Regions from separate parts of the Nonomuraea sp. NPDC050786 genome, predicted to be linked through region 2. Evidence: riboswitches for the same ligand, from Rfam matches in the RefSeq annotation. Region 2 holds a riboswitch; the other holds the start of a gene.
The links. Region 2 has a riboswitch for thiamine pyrophosphate ahead of AB0H84_RS35270 (cytosine permease). Riboswitches for the same ligand answer to the same signal wherever they lie in the genome.
Positions count from the first base shown of each region.

Region 1: it holds a riboswitch for thiamine pyrophosphate, as region 2 does, so the genes downstream of both, tenA (thiaminase II) here and AB0H84_RS35270 (cytosine permease) in region 2, are expected to answer to the same signal.

Region 1 covers NZ_JBFAHJ010000014.1:32,152-40,021, forward strand. Annotated here, with positions in the region: gene AB0H84_RS24880 (peptidoglycan recognition family protein) at 1-1,234, opposite strand, end outside; gene AB0H84_RS24885 (M23 family metallopeptidase) at 1,246-2,247, opposite strand; gene AB0H84_RS24890 (BTAD domain-containing putative transcriptional regulator) at 2,458-5,361, shown strand; gene tenA (thiaminase II) at 5,342-6,055, opposite strand; TPP riboswitch at 6,047-6,142, opposite strand; gene AB0H84_RS24900 (acetate kinase) at 6,341-7,558, shown strand; gene AB0H84_RS24905 (GAF domain-containing protein) at 7,532-7,870, opposite strand, start outside.
Region 2 covers NZ_JBFAHJ010000024.1:84,895-92,764, forward strand. Annotated here, with positions in the region: gene AB0H84_RS35240 (hypothetical protein) at 57-230, shown strand; gene AB0H84_RS35245 (DUF6412 domain-containing protein) at 227-427, shown strand; gene yidC (membrane protein insertase YidC) at 511-1,152, shown strand; gene AB0H84_RS35255 (ATP-binding protein) at 1,136-1,573, opposite strand; gene AB0H84_RS35260 (PAS domain S-box protein) at 1,710-3,578, opposite strand; gene AB0H84_RS35265 (methylated-DNA--[protein]-cysteine S-methyltransferase) at 3,671-4,243, shown strand; gene AB0H84_RS35270 (cytosine permease) at 4,209-5,540, opposite strand; TPP riboswitch at 5,530-5,645, opposite strand; gene AB0H84_RS35275 (rhodanese-like domain-containing protein) at 5,719-6,042, opposite strand; gene AB0H84_RS35280 (helix-turn-helix domain-containing protein) at 6,039-6,428, opposite strand; gene AB0H84_RS35285 (DNA-formamidopyrimidine glycosylase family protein) at 6,534-7,412, opposite strand; gene AB0H84_RS35290 (TenA family protein) at 7,431-7,870, opposite strand, start outside.

The DNA.
Region 1 (7,870 bases), on a different contig from region 2:
GCGTGGCCACGCAGTTGTAGCCGTTGGCCGAGTTGTAGAGCAGGTAGACCGTGCCCGCCGTGCCGAGGGCCTGCGAGTCGATCACCTTGTAGCCGCTGCCGCACACCTCTTCCGGCGTGTGGGGGTTCGTGCCGCCGCCCCCGCCGCTTCCGCCGGTGACGTACTGCATGTACTTGGTCCAGTCCCAGTAGCGGCCCGGGTCGGTGTGGTCGGTGCCGGGGACCTCGACGTGGCCGATGATGTGGGTGCGGTCCTTGGGGATGCCGTACCGGTCGGCGATGTTGCGGGTCAGCGCGGCCGACGAGCGGTACATCGCGTCGGTGAACCACGTCGCGTTGTCCACGAAGCCCTCGTGCTCGATGCCGACCGAGCGCCGGTTGTAGTTGCCGGCATGGAAGGCGCGGTCCTTCTCCCTGACCATCTGGGTGATGGCGCCGTCGGAGGAGCGCACGACGTAGTGGGCCGAAGTCGGGTTCGGCCTGGGCCCGGTCTGGAACCAGTCGATCGTCCCGGCGTAGGAGCCCTGCGTCACGTGGATGACGATGCGGTCGATGGCGTCACTGGCCGGCCGGTTGGAGACCGCGTAGTTGCTGCTGTGGGCGGGCACCCACACGGCCGACGGGTAGTCCGTGCTCGCCGCGAGCGTGCCGGGGTTGCCCAGGTCGTCCGCCTTGGCGTACTGGCCGCGGTCGGGCGTCACGGCGCGGGCCGGCACGGTGACGGTCTCGCCACCGGGCGTGGTGGCGCGGATGCCCTCACCCAGCATGTCGTAGACGGTGTCGGCGTAGAGCCGGGCGACCTCGGGCGAGGACGCGCCGGAGTACTTGGCCACCGCCTGGTACCACTTGCCGGCGTCCTTGCGGGCGGCGGCGGTCAGCTTGAGCTCGTCGGCGTAGGCCCGCAGCACGGCGGCGCCGCCGGCGATGTTGGCCGCGTCGTCCGCCTTCAGGGCCGAGAGCGGCTTCTTGGTCAGCGTGACCGCCCGGTCGAGGGTCTTGGCGGTGACCAGGTGCATCACGCCGTAGCCGTCGTCCGCGCTGGGCTGGCCCTTGTGCCCGTCCAGGTGCGTCTCGGAGTACGCGACCGACACCAGCAGGTCACGCGGCACCTCGTAGGCGGCCGCGGCCTTGGCGAACGCGTCGGCCATCGGGTCGGCGGCGGCGGCCGAGGCCGGCTGCCCCGCGCCCGCGAGCATCGCCAGGGGGATGACCGCGCCCGTAAGAATCATGCGCATCTTCACAGAGTTCAGCTCCCGCAGTGCCCGGACGGGGCGTCGTACTTGCTCGAGCCGACGCTGCCGCCCCACTTGACGCACTTGCCGGCGGCCGAGCCGCGGACCGGTCCGGCGTAGTACTCGAAGCTGCCGCTGTCGGTGACGCGGGTCTTGCCCTGGACCTCGAGGTAGGCGCTGGTGGCGCTGGCCTTGCCGAGCGAGGTCTTCTTGATCGTGGCCACGCAGTTGTTGCCGTTGGCGGAGTTGTAGGTCAGGTAGACCGTGCCGGCCGTGCCGAGGGCCTTGGACTCGATCACCTTGTAGCCGCTGCCGCAGACGGACTCGGCGGTGTGCGGGTTGGTGGAGCCGCCGCCGCCACCGCACTTGTTCTTCGAGGTCACCGAGGCGATCGGGTAGCCGAAGGTGACGCCGTTGAAGACGGCCTTCTTGATGTTGGCCGGGTAGCTGGAGCCGTTGCGCACCTCGTAGTGGAGGTGGGGGCTGATGTTGTTGCCCGGCTTGCTGGTGTTGCCGACGGTGCCGATCTTCTGGCCCTGGGCGACCTGGGCGCCGGCCGAGACGGCGCGGGAGTTCAGGTGGGCGTAGTACGAGGTCCAGCCACCACCGTGGTCGATCTTGACCAGGTTGCCGTAGCCGTTGGCCGAGCCCTGGTGGGCGGAGATGACCACGGTGCCGGCCGCGGCGGCGACCACGGTGTCACCCTTGTCGGCGTCGGGCGTGCTGCCCCGGTTGAAGTCGATCTCATACGACCGGTGGGCGCTGCTCCCGCTGTTGTTGCCCGTCCAGGTCTGGCCGCACGGGAACGGGAGCTGGAAGCTCGGGGCGGCCAGGGTCGAGACCGGCGGGACGTCCACCTGGTTCGGCGGGTTGCCCATCTCCCCCTCGTCCTCCTTCGCCGAGGACGACGGCGAAGGGGTCGGGGTCGGGGCGGCCCATGCCGCCGTCGCGATCGAGCTTGTGGCGAGGCTGAAGAGCAGGGCAACCCCGGCCGTAAGCACCCCTCTGGGTCTCATGCGGATACCTTTCTGCGCGCGCCGGAGGGGGTGGTCCCCGACCGGCACCGCGAACTGTCCGTTGGATCTTTCGAAGCGCTCTTGCTGGGGACCAAGATTGCGAGTACGACATACAAAGAACATCCAAAATCGGTATAAAGGCCCTTCCAGCTTGATACGCCTCACCCACGGGCGCCCCGCCCGGCGTCCAGCTCAGGAGTACGCGCGGTCATGGTGGTTGAACAGCCCGTATTCAGTGTTCTTGGGCCGTTGCAGGTCCGGTCTCCTGAAGGGCTCCTTCGGATCGCGGGCAGGAAGCCCAGGCTCCTGCTCGCCTCGCTGCTGCTGGACGCCAACCAGGTGGTCAGCTCGGACATGCTCGTCGAGGTGCTGTGGCCGCGGACGCAGCCGTCGTCCGCCGTCGCCAATCTGCGCACGTACGTGAGCTCGCTGCGCTCGGCCGGGGTCCAGATCGTGGCCCAGCCCTCCGGCTACGCGATCGAGATCGACGCGGAGCGGCTGGACGCCCTGCGGTTCGAGGAACTGGTGACCATGGCGCGGGCGGCGGGCCGTACCGACGAGGCCTTCGAGCATTTACGCCGCGCTCTGGCGTTATGGCGCGGGGCGCCGCTCAGCGACCTGCCCGCCAGCCCGCTGTGGGACGGGCGGCTGCGCGCGCTCACCCAGGCCCGGCTGGCCGCGGCCGAGGAGCTGGCCGAGCTGAAGCTGGCCCGCGGCGAGCACGCCGGCGCGATCGACGACCTGCGCCGGCTGATCGGCGAGCACCCCTACCGGGAGGATCTGTGGCAGCGGCTGATCCTCGCCCTGCACCACAGCGGCCGGCGGGCCGAGGCGCTGCACGCCTACACCACGATCAGGCGGCAGCTCGTGGACGAGCTGGGCATCGAGCCGGGGCAGGACCTGCGTGACGTGCACGCCTCCGTGCTGGCGGGCGACCCCGCGCCCGCGCCCGTGACGGCGGGCGATCCGCCTCCGGCGCCCGCCGCCGCGCCCCACCAGCTCCCCGCGGACGTGCCGGACTTCACGCCCCACCAGCTCCCGGCCGACGTGCCGGACTTCACCGGCAGGGCGGCGGACGTGGCGGCCCTGACCCGGGCCCTGTCGGCGGGCGAGCGCCCGCCGGACGGGCCGCCTTCGATCGCCGTGGTGACCGGGCCGCCCGGCGTCGGCAAGTCGGCGCTGGCCGTGCACTGCGCGCACGCCCTGCGCGCGGAGTACCCGGCCGGCCAGCTCTACCTGTGCCTGGGCGGCACCGACACGACGCCGGCCGACCCCCTCGACCTTCTCGCCGAGGCGCTGCGCGCGCTCGGCGTCGCGGAGCAGGCCCTGCCGCCCACGCTGCGCGAGCGGGCCTCCCTGTACCGGTCCCTGCTGGCCCGGCGGCCCATGCTGGTCTTCCTCGACGACGCCGCCGACACCGCGCAGGTACGCGCCCTGCTGCCCGGTCACGGCTGCGCGGTGCTCGTCACGAGCCGGCGGCGGATCGCGGAGCTGCCGGGCGCCCTCCAGCTCGAGCTCGACGTGCTGCCGCCCGAGGAGGCCGAGGAACTCCTCGCCAAGATCGTCGGCGCCGAGCGGGTGGCGGCGGAGCGCGAGGCCGCACAGGCGATCCTGCACTCCTGCGGCCACCTGCCGCTGGCCGTCAGGGTGGCGGGGGCCCGGCTGGCCGGGCGGCCCGGCTGGCCGCTGAGCGTGCTGCGGCAGCGGCTGGATGACGAGACGAGCCGCCTCGACGAGCTGCGCGCCGGCGACCTCGAGGTACGCGGCTCGTTCGAGCTCAGCTACCGCCGGCTGCCCGGCGACGCGGCCCTGGCCTTCCGCGCGCTCGGCCTGCTCGGCTCCCAGTCCGTACCCGGCTGGGTGGCCGACGCCGTGCTCGACCGGCACCGGTCGGACACCGTGGTGGACACCCTCGTGGACGCCAACCTCCTGCGCCTGGCCGGCACCGACCCCGTCGGCCAGCCCCGCTACCGCCTGCACGACCTGGTCCGCTGCGCCGCCATGGAGAAGGCGGGCGCCCCCACCATCGACGGGGCCGAACGGCACGCGCTCGTCAGGGTGCTCGGCGGCTGGCTGACCGCCGCCGAACACGCCGCCGCGCGGCTGCCGACCACCCTGTTCGGGCTGACGTCCGACGGGGCGCCCCGCTGGAGCCTGGAGCGGGAGACCCTCGGCCGCCTGACCGCCGAGCCGCTGGCCTGGTTCGACGCCGAGCATGAGTCCCTGGTCGACGCCGTACGGCTGGCCGCCGGCGCGGGCCTGGCCCAGTCCGCGTGGGGGCTGGCCGCGACCCTGGTGCCCTACTTCGACCTGCACTGCCGCCTGGACGAGTGGCAGAGCACGCACCGCGTCGCCCTGGACAGCGCCCGCGCGGCCGGCGACCGCCACGGCGAGGCCGCCATGCTCCGCGGCCTGGCCCAGGTCTGCCTCTACCAGGACCGGTACGCCGAGGCCGGCGACATGTTCCGGCGCGCGCGGGCCATCTTCCACGAGCTCGGCGACACGCGGAGCGAGGCGATCTCGATCTGCGGGCTGGCGGCGGTCAACCAGTTCTCCGGCCGGCACCTCAGGGCGCTCGGGTCCTTCAGGCACGCGCTGGCCATGTTCCTGGCCATCGGCGACAGGAGCGGCGAGGCGTACGCGCGGCAGGCGATCGGGCGCGTCTACCTGTCGCTGCGCGACGTGCGCCAGGCCTCCAGGTGGCTCGGGGACGCCCTGCGGCTGGCCGAGGAGCTCGGCGACGCGCACCGCGAGGGCTGCGTGTCCATGCAGCTCGGCCGCCTGTACGACCTGGTCGCCGAGTCCGACAGGGCCATGCGCTTCCAGGGGCACGCGCTGGACATCTTCGAGGCTCTCGGGGATCGGCACTGCGGCGCGTACGCGATGCGGAACCTGGGTGGGCTCCAGGTGGCCAGGGGCGACCGGTCGGACGGCTCCGACCAGCTGGAGCGCTCACTGGTGATCTTCCAGCAGCTCGGGGACCGGAGCGGCGAGGCGGACACGTACCAGTCGCTGGGCGAGCTGTACCACTCGTCCGGGCGCTCCGTGCTGGCCCGCCACTACCTGCACCAGGCCCGCGAGCTGCGCAGGGAGCTCAGCGAGTCGTTCGCGTGACGGCGGGGTGTGCGGCCAGCCATCCCGCCGTGGGCCAGGTCTCGAGGCGCCACGCGCTGTCCCAGAACATCCACTCGTACTCGGTGGCCCGGCAGAACGCCGCCTCCATCGCCCGGCGCGTCCCCGGGTCGGCGAGCTCGGCCAGCCGGTCCACGAGCGCCCTGGCCTGCTCCACCGAGGCCGCGAACGACGGGTCGGAGTAGGTGGCGATCCAGGTCCGGTACGGGTGGCCGGCGGCGTCCGCCGTGCGCTCGAGCAGCGCCGTGCCGACGTCCTGGTACACCCAGAAACACGGCAGCACGGCGGCGGCGAGCACGGGCAAGGGAGCGGCGAGGGCCGTGGCCTGGAGATAGGAGGAGTAGGCCAGGCAGGTGGGCGAGGTGGCGATGGCTTCTGTCTCGTCGGGCGCCAGGCCGAACTGCTGGAGGTAGCCGGCGTGCAGCCCGCGCTCGACGACCAGCGCCGTGTGCGCGCTCCGGGCGAAGAACGCGGCGTCGTCCGGGTCGGTGGCGCGGGCCGAGGCGGTCGCGAGCACCTTGGAGTACGCCACCAGGTAGCGGCCGTCCTGGACGAGGTAGAACGCGAAGCGCTCCCGGTCGAGGGTGCCGTCGCGGAGCGCGGTGTTGAACGGGTGGTGGTGGATCGCCTCGAGCAACGCGGCCGTGCGCGTCCACATCTGCTCACAGAAGGTCACCGATGACGTCCCTTCGCTAGTGCGAACTAGATCAGGTTCGACGGGTGTGATCTCAGCCCGGCCTCCCGGGCACCCCGCGTCACAGGGAACGCTAGCAGAGGGCGAGAAGCGACACCACGGCCCGCACTCTCACCAGAGCGGTGGCGGCCGGCAGACCGGCCCAGACGATGGGCCGCCGCACCGGCTCAGCCACGCCGGGCCTCCCACGTGCGCCGACGCCCGGCTCCGAGCCCGTGCCCACACCCGCGAGCACAGCGAGGACCCCCTCGAAATAGGCTCGTGGACATGGCCGGCCGCATTCTCGTCCTGAACACCGGATCCTCGTCGATCAAGTACGAGCTGGTGGACGTCGAGACCCGCGAACGCCCAGCCGGCGGCCTGGTCGAACGCATCGGCGAGGAGACCGGGCGGCTCACCCATCGGAGCGGGGACGGGACGCCGTACGTGCGGGAGCGGCCCTTCCCCGGGCACGGCGAGGGGCTGGAGGCCATGATGGAGGCGTTCGCCGCGGCAGGGCCCGAACTGGCGCCCGTCGCGGTCGGGCACCGGGTCGTGCACGGCGGCACCCGCTTCACCGAGGCCGTGCTGATCGACGACGACGTGATCGCCGCCCTCGAGGAACTGACACCACTCGCTCCCCTGCACAACCCGATCAACGTCACCGGCATCCGCGTCGCGCGCAAGGCGTTCCCCCAGGTACCACAGGTGGCCGTGTTCGACACCGCCTTCCACCGCACCCTGCCACCCGAGGCCTACACCTACGCCGTGCCCCAGGAGTGGGGCGTGCGGCGCTTCGGCTTCCACGGCACCTCCTGCGCGTACGTCTCCCGCCGCGCCGCCGCCTTCCTCCGCCGGGACCTGGCCGACCTCAACCTGATCGTGCTGCACCTGGGCAACGGCGCCAGCGCCACCGCCGTCTGCGGCGGGCGCAGCATCGACACCTCCATGGGCATGACGCCCTTGGAGGGGCTGGTCATGGGCACCCGCTCCGGCGACATCGACCCGGCGCTCACCGGTTACCTCGCCCGCGTGAACGGGCTGGACGCCCAGCAGGTCGAGCAGGCGCTCACTCACCACAGCGGCCTGCTCGCGCTGGCCGGCACCAGAGACATGCGGGAAGTACGCGCCCGCGACGACCACGCCGCCCGTTCAGCCCTGGACATCTACACTCGCCGCATCCGCAAGTACGTCGGCGCCTACTACGCGCTGCTCGGACGGGTGGACGCGATCGTGTTCACCGGCGGCGTGGGCGAACACGACACCGCCACCCGCGCCGAATCCCTGGCCGGGCTCGAACGGCTCGGCATCGCCGTGGACCCGGCACTCAACCAGGCCGGCACGACCGGCGAACGGCTCATCTCCCCCGCGGGCGCCGAAGTGTCCGTGCTGGTCATCCCCACCGACGAGGAATGGGAGATCGCCCGCCAGGCCCACGCACTCGTTTCGCCGATCGTGGCCCCGCCGGCAAGCCGTCCTTCAGTCCAAGGGGACGTGCCAGCGTAGCCGTGTGCCGCCCTCCTCCGGAGCCTCCAGTTCGGCGGTGCCGCCCAGACGGCCGGCCCGCTCCTCGATGTTGCGCACGCCGCTGCGGCGTCCTTCCTCTCCCAAGCCGACGCCGTTGTCGGTGACCACAAGCGTGAGCCGCTGATCGGCGACCTCCACCGAGGCCTGCGCCCGGGTCGCGCGGGAGTGGCGCACCACGTTCGACAGTGCCTCACGCAGCACGGCCAGCAGGTGCTCGGCGACACGCTCGGGCACCACGGTGTCGATCTGGCCCTCCATGCGCAGCCCCGGCATGAACCCCAGATGCCCGCC
Region 2 (7,870 bases):
GACGTCATTGGTTCGTAAGCCTCGCGGATCATGGTCCGAGGACGTACGGTGGCTGCATGGGTAGAGTCGTAATGCTCGTCATCGGGGGCCTGCTCGGCCTCTTCGTGCTCTTCAACTTCCTCCTGCCGATGGTGATGGGCCTGCTCAAGGTCGCCCTGATCATCGGTGTGGTGGCCTTCCTGGTCTTCATCGTGGTGACCGTGATGGGCAAGTCCTCCCGGTCGAGTTGACGTCCTTCCTGTTCGACCCGTGGCTGATCGGGATCACCATGATGGCGATCCTGCTGCTTGCCACGTGGGCAGCCATGTTGCTGCCCGTTCTCAGTGGGGAGCCGGCAAGCTTTCCGCTGTCGTACGCGCGCCGCACGGCCTTCCAGCGCCAGCGCGACCCGGACGCGGCAGGCCGCTCGCGTCCACGAGCTCCTTGAGCATGCCCCGCTTCGACGTCAAGCGGGGCTCCTCGAACGCGACGGGTGAGCCCTGATCCATTCGATCACTCGAAGTAGGGCTCATGATCGACTCTCTTGTCACGTTCGTCATCAACCTGTCCGGGGGCAGCGCCGCGCTCGGGATCGTGCTGTTCACCCTGGCCGTACGGCTCCTGCTGCTGCCGCTCGACGTACGCAGGGACCGGGCGATGAAGGTCCGCGAACGGCTCGCCCCCAAGCTGCGCGAGCTGCAGAAACGCCACGCGCGCAACCCCGAGCGCCTGTCCGGGGAGATGTCCGCGCTCTTCGCCAAGGAAGGCACCTCGCCCTTCGCCGGATTCCTGCCCATGCTGGCGCAGCTGCCGTTCATGTGGCTGATGTACCGGGTGGCCACGCATCCGACCGCGCTGGTGGGTCATGACCTGTTCGGGGCTCCACTGGGGCAGCAGGTGGCCGGCGTGGTAGCTAATTACGGTCTGGTCAGCATGCCGGTTTTGGTCTTCGTTATGGTCATTGCGCTGGTCGCAGCGGTGGCGTGGCTCTCCGCCCGAAACATCAAGGTTGCAGAAGATCAACCGCAGTGGCTGAGGAGGCTCCTGCCGTGGCTGCCGTACGGCTCCGTGCTCGCCGCGCTGGTGCTCCCGCTCGCGGGCGCGCTCTACCTGCTCGTCTCCACGGCGTGGGCCGCGGGAGAGCGGGCAGTGCTCGCTAGCCGGCCTCTTTAAGGGCCTTGACCTGCCCGTTCATCGACACCCGAGGAGCGGGCAGGATGGCCCACACCGTCGTCGTGTCACCGTCGTGCCGGACCCCCCAGCTCTCCGCGACGTACTCCACGATGCCGAGCCCCCGGCCTCCGAGCGATGAGAGGGTCGGGCGGCCGGCCCGCGGCTCGGTCGCCGCGCCCCCGTCGCTCACCGCCACCTCGAGGTGATCGTCACTCCGCAGCCAGGCCACTCTGACCATGCCCGACGGCAGGGGGTGCGCATGCCTAAGCGCGTTGCTCAGCAGCTCGCTCACCACCAGCACGGCATCGTCGATCGCCGCGGAAAAAACCCCGCTGTCCTGCAGCTCATTGCTCAGACGCTGGCGGGCGACGGCGACGCTGGACGGCGCGTACGGCAGCAGCACCACGCTTGACACACCCACCTCCCCGTTCCCTGTGCCCCCCGCGGGAACACTCCCCGGTACGACCGAAATGCCCCGTTACTCGATCCCAGAAACCGCATCTCGATCACAGCTTGTGCACATTGGACGATAGATCAGCGGAACTGTGACCACCTCGTTACCGCATCGGTGTGTCGGATCGGATAGGGGAAACAGCTCGTAGCGAGAGCCGCATTCTCGTCCCCCCTTCCGGTCGCGGATGGGCGCTCACGTCTCCGCCCTGGGCTCTCGCGAGGCTACGGACGATGTAAAGACCGAGCCCTACTCCACCAAACCTTCTCCGGTCCCCGCTGTCCACCTGGACAAACCTCTCAAAGATCCGCTCGCGGTCCGTCGGCGCGATACCCACGCCTTCGTCGTCCACGACCACGACCACGTTGTCGCCCTCGGGCCAGGCCGCCACGCTGATCAGCCCGCCCTCGGGCGAATACTTGAACGCGTTCTCCAGCAGCTGCCCCAGGACGATGTCCGTGGCCAGCGCGTCACCGAGCACGTACGGCAGCCCGTCACGGATGTCCACCTCGACCCGGTGCTTGTCCGACAGCGCGGGCAGCCCCAGGGTGGCCGCGTCGATCCGCTCCGCCAGGTCGAACTCCTCGATGCGCACCTTCAGCTCGTCCGCCCCCGCCCTGGCCCCGAGCAGCAGGTGGTCCATGAGCTCGCCCAGCGACCTGGCGCGCTCGGCGATCGTGTGGACGGCCGAGCGGCGCTCGGGGTCGCTCATCTTGTCCCAGCGCCTGTCGAGGGTGCTGGCGAACCCGCGCACGATCGTGATGGGCGTACGCAGCTCGTGGCTGGTCGTGGCCAGGAACAGGTCCTTGGCCTCCTCGAGCTCCTTGGCCGTGGTCACGTCGCGGAAGTCGATGACCACCTCGCCGGTCTCCTCGATCCGCGCGCTCACGACGTCCAGCCACCGCCCGCTCTCCATCTGGAACGTGACCTTCTCGCCCGGTTTGGGCAGCGGGAACGGCGGCGGCCCGCCGATGACGGCCTCGGCGGGGAACGCGGTGAGCTCGACGGCGGCCGGGTTCCACCGCACCACGCGGCCGGCCTCGTCGAGCACCGCGATGCCGTCGGCACTGGCGTCGAAGACGGCCTGCTCGTGCGCCCGCTGCCGGACCGCCTCCTGGTAGGCCACCGCGTTGCCGACGGCGATGCCGGCGTGCCCGGCCAGCAGCTCCAGCAGCTCCAGCTCGAGGTGTCCGGGCGTGCTCTCGGCGAACAGCGCGTACAGAGCCCCGTAGGGGCGCCCGCCGACGGCGGCCAGCCCGAGCGCGATCGTGTGCAGGCCCTTCAGCCGCGCCCACACCAGGTCGTCCAGCTCGTCCGACTGCAGCAGGACGGTCTTGCCGGTGCGTAAGAGCTTGTCCACGAGGCTCGTACGCAGGTCCGTGGTGGTGCCCCTGATGGCGGCCGGCAGCTGGTACGTGCTGACCAGGCGTAACCGGTCGCCCTCGATCAGCACGAACCCGCCCGCGTCCGCCCCCGTGAGCTCGGTGAGGCTGGCCGAGATCCGGTCGAGCACGGCGGAGAGCTCGAGCTCGGAGTTGATGTCGCCGACCACGTCGGTCAGCCTGCGCACCAGCCGCGCCCTGCGGGCCATGCGGTTCCTGGCCAGCTCGTCGGCGCGCGCGAGATGGTGGACGCAGACGTATCCGGCCACGGCGCTGCCCAGGCGCAGCGCGCTGATGTCGACCCGGACGTCCAGAACGGTCCCGTCGCCGCGCAGGCGCTTGGTGCGAACCGAGACCTGGCCGCCGGTGCGTACGCGCTCCAGGACGGCGTTGTGCTCGGCGGTGAGCTCGCCGGGCACGATCGGCGCCCGGCGCCCGAGCATCTCCTCCGCGGTCCACCCGAACAGCCGCTCGGCAGCCTCGTTCCAGACCAGCACGCTCTGGTCCCGGTCGACGACCACGACGGCGTTGGGCGAACTGGCGAGGGCAGCACGAGCTATCTCGTCGTCACTCCCGGCCCATTCGTCCCCCACTCCTCCATAGTGCACGTGGCAAGGTGGGTCCGTCGGGCGATCCGTCCGATACGCTGCGGTCACGGTGATTCTCGGTGGGGACGGGTGGGCGCATGTCGAGTGGCGATCTTGAAGCCCTGTTGCGCGTGACGTCCAGCACCTATCGAGGTGAGACGCCCCCTGACATCGCGTTCGGCACCTATGACGGCGCCGTCGGCAGGCTGGTGCTCGCGGTGACGGCCAAGGGCATCGTGGCGTGCAGCTTCGAGCCGGAGAACAATGTGTTCGAGCTGCTCACCAGGCATGTGGGCAGCTTCATCGGGCAGGACGCCCGCCGGCTCGACCCGGTGCGCAGGGAGCTGGACGCGTACTTCTCCGGCCGCCTGCGCGCGTTCGCCACACCGGTGAACCTGACGCTGGCCACGCCGTTCGCCCGCACGGTGCTGCAGAAGACGACGGCGATCCCGTACGGCACGACGACGACCTTGGAGGAGATCGGCGCGAGCATCGGCAGGCCGCGCGCGCTGCGGGCGATCGGCAACGCGCTGGCCTCCAACCCCGTGTGCGTGATCGTGCCGTGCCACCGCGTGGTGCGCGAGGACGGCGGGCTCGGCGACTACGCGGGCGGCCAAGCGGCCAAGCAGCACCTGCTCAACGTCGAGCAGCGGGCGTCAACGCGCCGATGAGCAGGGTCACCAGCGCGGCCACGACGGCCGCGCCGAGCGCCCCGTTCATCCACGGCTGCCGGGCGAAGCCGATGGCCTCGCGGACCGACTGCCAGTAGGCGTCCCACTGCGGGAGCGTGGGCGTGGAGGTCGTCAGCCAGTACGCCACGAAGCCGAGGGCCCACGGCACCAGCCTCGACCAGCGCGAGGGCGCGTGCTCCTCGGTGTTCCAGCCGCGCGAGCCGCCCAGCACGAAGTAGTCCACGGCCAGCACCGCGAACATCGGCACGAACACCGCCCCGATCACGCCCAGGAACGCCCCATACGAGTTGACGTCCACGAACAGGGCGATCGCGACGGTCAGCACGCCGATGGCGGTGGAGAAGATGCGCCGGTCCACGCGCGGCATCAGGTTCTGCAGCGAGAGCGTGGTGGAGTAGACGTTGGCGAACGACTGGTCGGTCTCGCGGAGCACCAGGATCGCGAAGAAGAGCGCGCCCAGCGGCACCGCGACGAACGGGCCGAACACCGACGTCCCGTCGGCCCGCACCGCGTCCGCCCCCGCCAGGGCCACCGCGTACACGCCCAGCCCCAGGCAGGCCACCTGCGCCAGCGTGTACCCGGCGACCACGCCGGTGAACGCCGCCCCGCTCGACCGGGAGTGCCGGGCGAAGTCGGCCGCCATCGGCACCCACGACACCGACAGCGCGATCACGTAGTCCACGGCCGGGGCGAACGCCGCCCAGGACCCGCCGGTGTGCGCGGGCGCCCGGGTCAGGAAGAACCAGGCGAACCAGACCAGCGACACGACCACCCCGATGGTGACGTACCGCCGCAGGATCCGCACCGACCCGAGCGGCCAGATGGAGAGCGCGGTGGTCAGCGCCCCCGCCGCGATCACCCACACCTGGTACGGCACCGCGCCGAAGATCGCGCCGGCCGCCTTGGCGATCACCCACAGCTCGAACGCACCCCAGCCGATCATCTGCACGATGTTCAGCACCGTGGGCACGTACGAGATCCTCGCCCCGAACAGCCCCCGCAGCAGCACCATCGCGGGCTGCCCCGTCCGCGTGCCAGGGACGGCGGACAGGCCCACCATGGCCGTGCCGACGAGGCTGCCCACCACGACGGCCACCAGCGCGGCGGCCAGGCTGAGCGGGGCCCCGCCGAGCGGGTCGAGCAGGAGCAGCGCCCCGGAGAAGCCCAGGAGGCTGACCCCGAGGTTCGCCCAGAGCGCACCCTGGTCGAGCACGCCCAGGGTCTTCGGCGGCCTGCCCTCGAGGGTCAGGGGAACTTCGTCGGCGACATGCGTCATCGCACACTCCCTACGCCGGCATTACCCGGACAGGTTCAGGCGGTCGGCAGCGGATCTGTGCTGCCCTCTCAGCCCGGCGAACCCCGAGCTCCCGCGACGATCTGAAGTTGGCGCCCTCATCATGCCCTAGTGGCGGCGGAAATGCCACAGGAGGCTTTACGCCCGCTTTTGTAGCTTTTTACGCCACGAAGGGCGTTTGCCCGGTCTCGCTCACCATCGGACGGCGCGCGTACTCCCACGACTGCATGCCGCCACCGACGTTGACCGCGTCGCGCCCGAGCTGGTTGAGCCAGGCCGCCACCTGCAGGGACCGGCCGCCCACCCGGCAGACGACGTAGACCGTGCGGTCGCCGGGCACCTCGTCCACCCGCCCTTGGATCTGGGTCATGGGGATGTGGACGGCCTCTGGCGCGTGCCCGGCGACCCACTCGTCCTGCTCTCGGACGTCGAGCAGGTAGGCGTCGTCGGGAACTGCGCTGGCCTCGATCTCAGGTACGGTCATGCTTCCATCATCTCGCGCCTCGCGTCGTAGGCGGCACGCGCGGCGGCGATCTCCTGCTGGTGCTCCTCCGTCCAGGTGACCAGCGTCTTGATGGTCTGGTGGAGCGTGCGGCCGAGCGGCGTCAGCGCGTAGTCGACCCTGGGCGGCACGACGGGGTGGACCGTGCGGGTGACCAGGCCGTCGCGCTCCAACTGGCGCAGGGTCACGCTGAGCATGCGCTGGCTGACGCCGTCGATCTCGCGGCGGAGCTGGGTGAAGCGCAGGCTCTGGCAGTCGAGCAGCGCGATCACCAGCAGCGACCACTTGTCCGCGATGCGGTCGAGTATCTGACGGACCTCGCAGTCCTCCCGCGTGTCCCACTGGCGGACGTCGTAGTCGTCTTCCATGGCGCTGTCGCAGTGACCGGGTGATTCCACGGTGCCCATGCTCGCCGAAAACATGCCCCGGTTACAAGAGAGAACCGACCCGCCGAGCGATAACCGGAGCGCGGCTCATTTCAGCAGGCGGGACAGGCGCCGGTCGGCGAGCGGCTTGCCGCCGGTCTGGCAGGTGGGGCAGTACTGCAGGGACGAGTCGGCGAAGGACACCTCGCGGATCGTGTCGCCGCACACGTCGCACGGCTGGCCCGTCCGGTTGTGGACGCGCAGCCCGGACTTCTTCTCCGCCTTGAGGTCCTTGGCCGCCAGCCCGTGCGCCCGCTCCACCGCCTCGCTCAACATGGTGACGATGGCCTCGTGCAGGTCGGCGATCTGCGCGTCGGTCAACGACGCCGCGATCTTGAACGGGGACATTCTGGCCGCGTGCAGCACCTCGTCCGAGTACGCGTTGCCGATGCCCGCGATGATCTTCTGGTCGCGCAGCAGCCCCTTGATCTGGGTGCGGTTGCCGCTCACGATGCGCTTGAGCGCGTCGACGGTGAAGGACTCGCGGAGAGGGTCGGGGCCGAGGGAGGCGATGCCGGGGACGTCTTCCGGATTTTTCGTGACATAGACGGCGAGGCGCTTCTGCGTCCCCGCCTCCGTCAGCTCGAACCCGGGCGCCGGCCCCTCCTCGTCGGGCGCCAGCCGGACCCGTACCGCGAGCGGCCCCTTGCCGGGGCGCACCGGCTTCGCGCCCGAGAGGTCGTCGCGCCAGCGCAGCCACCCCGCCCTGGCCAGGTGGATGACCAGGTGGAGGCCGTCACAGTCGAGGTCGAGGAACTTGCCGTGCCGCGACACGCCGGTGACGGACAGCCCGCCGAGCGCGGTCACGGGCGGGTCGAACGTCTTGAGCGCCTGGATGGCCACGACGTCGACCCCCAGGACCGTACGTCCCACGGCCCGCTCGCGCAGGAAGTGGGTGAGAGACTCCACTTCAGGAAGTTCCGGCATGCCACCAGCGTACGGCGGCTAGGGGACGTTCCAGAAGGCCAGCTCGTGGGCCATCCCCTCGGCGAACAGCGCCTCCGCCCGCGCCGGGTCCGGCTCCGCCTCGTCGATCATCTGCGCGATCCGCACGGTCAGCGCCTCGAACCCCGGATCCGCGTACGTGTCCACCCAAGCCCGATATCTCGGCTCATCAGGCGGATTCTCCGCCAATATCCGCCCAAGGCTCGAATATCCCCACATACACGGATAAAGCGCCGCCAGCCCCTCCCCGTACGACGCCGCGGACTCCAGCAGGAACGCCGTGTACGCCGCGCACGCCGGCCCCTTCACCGCCCCCTCCAGATCCGCCCCGAACTCCGCCGACAGCGACCTGTGCAGGCTCAGCTCGTCGTGGTACGTGGTGTGCGCCAGGTCCACCAGGTCGCCCAGGTGCCCGGCGGGAGCCTGCCAGGCCAGCCGGG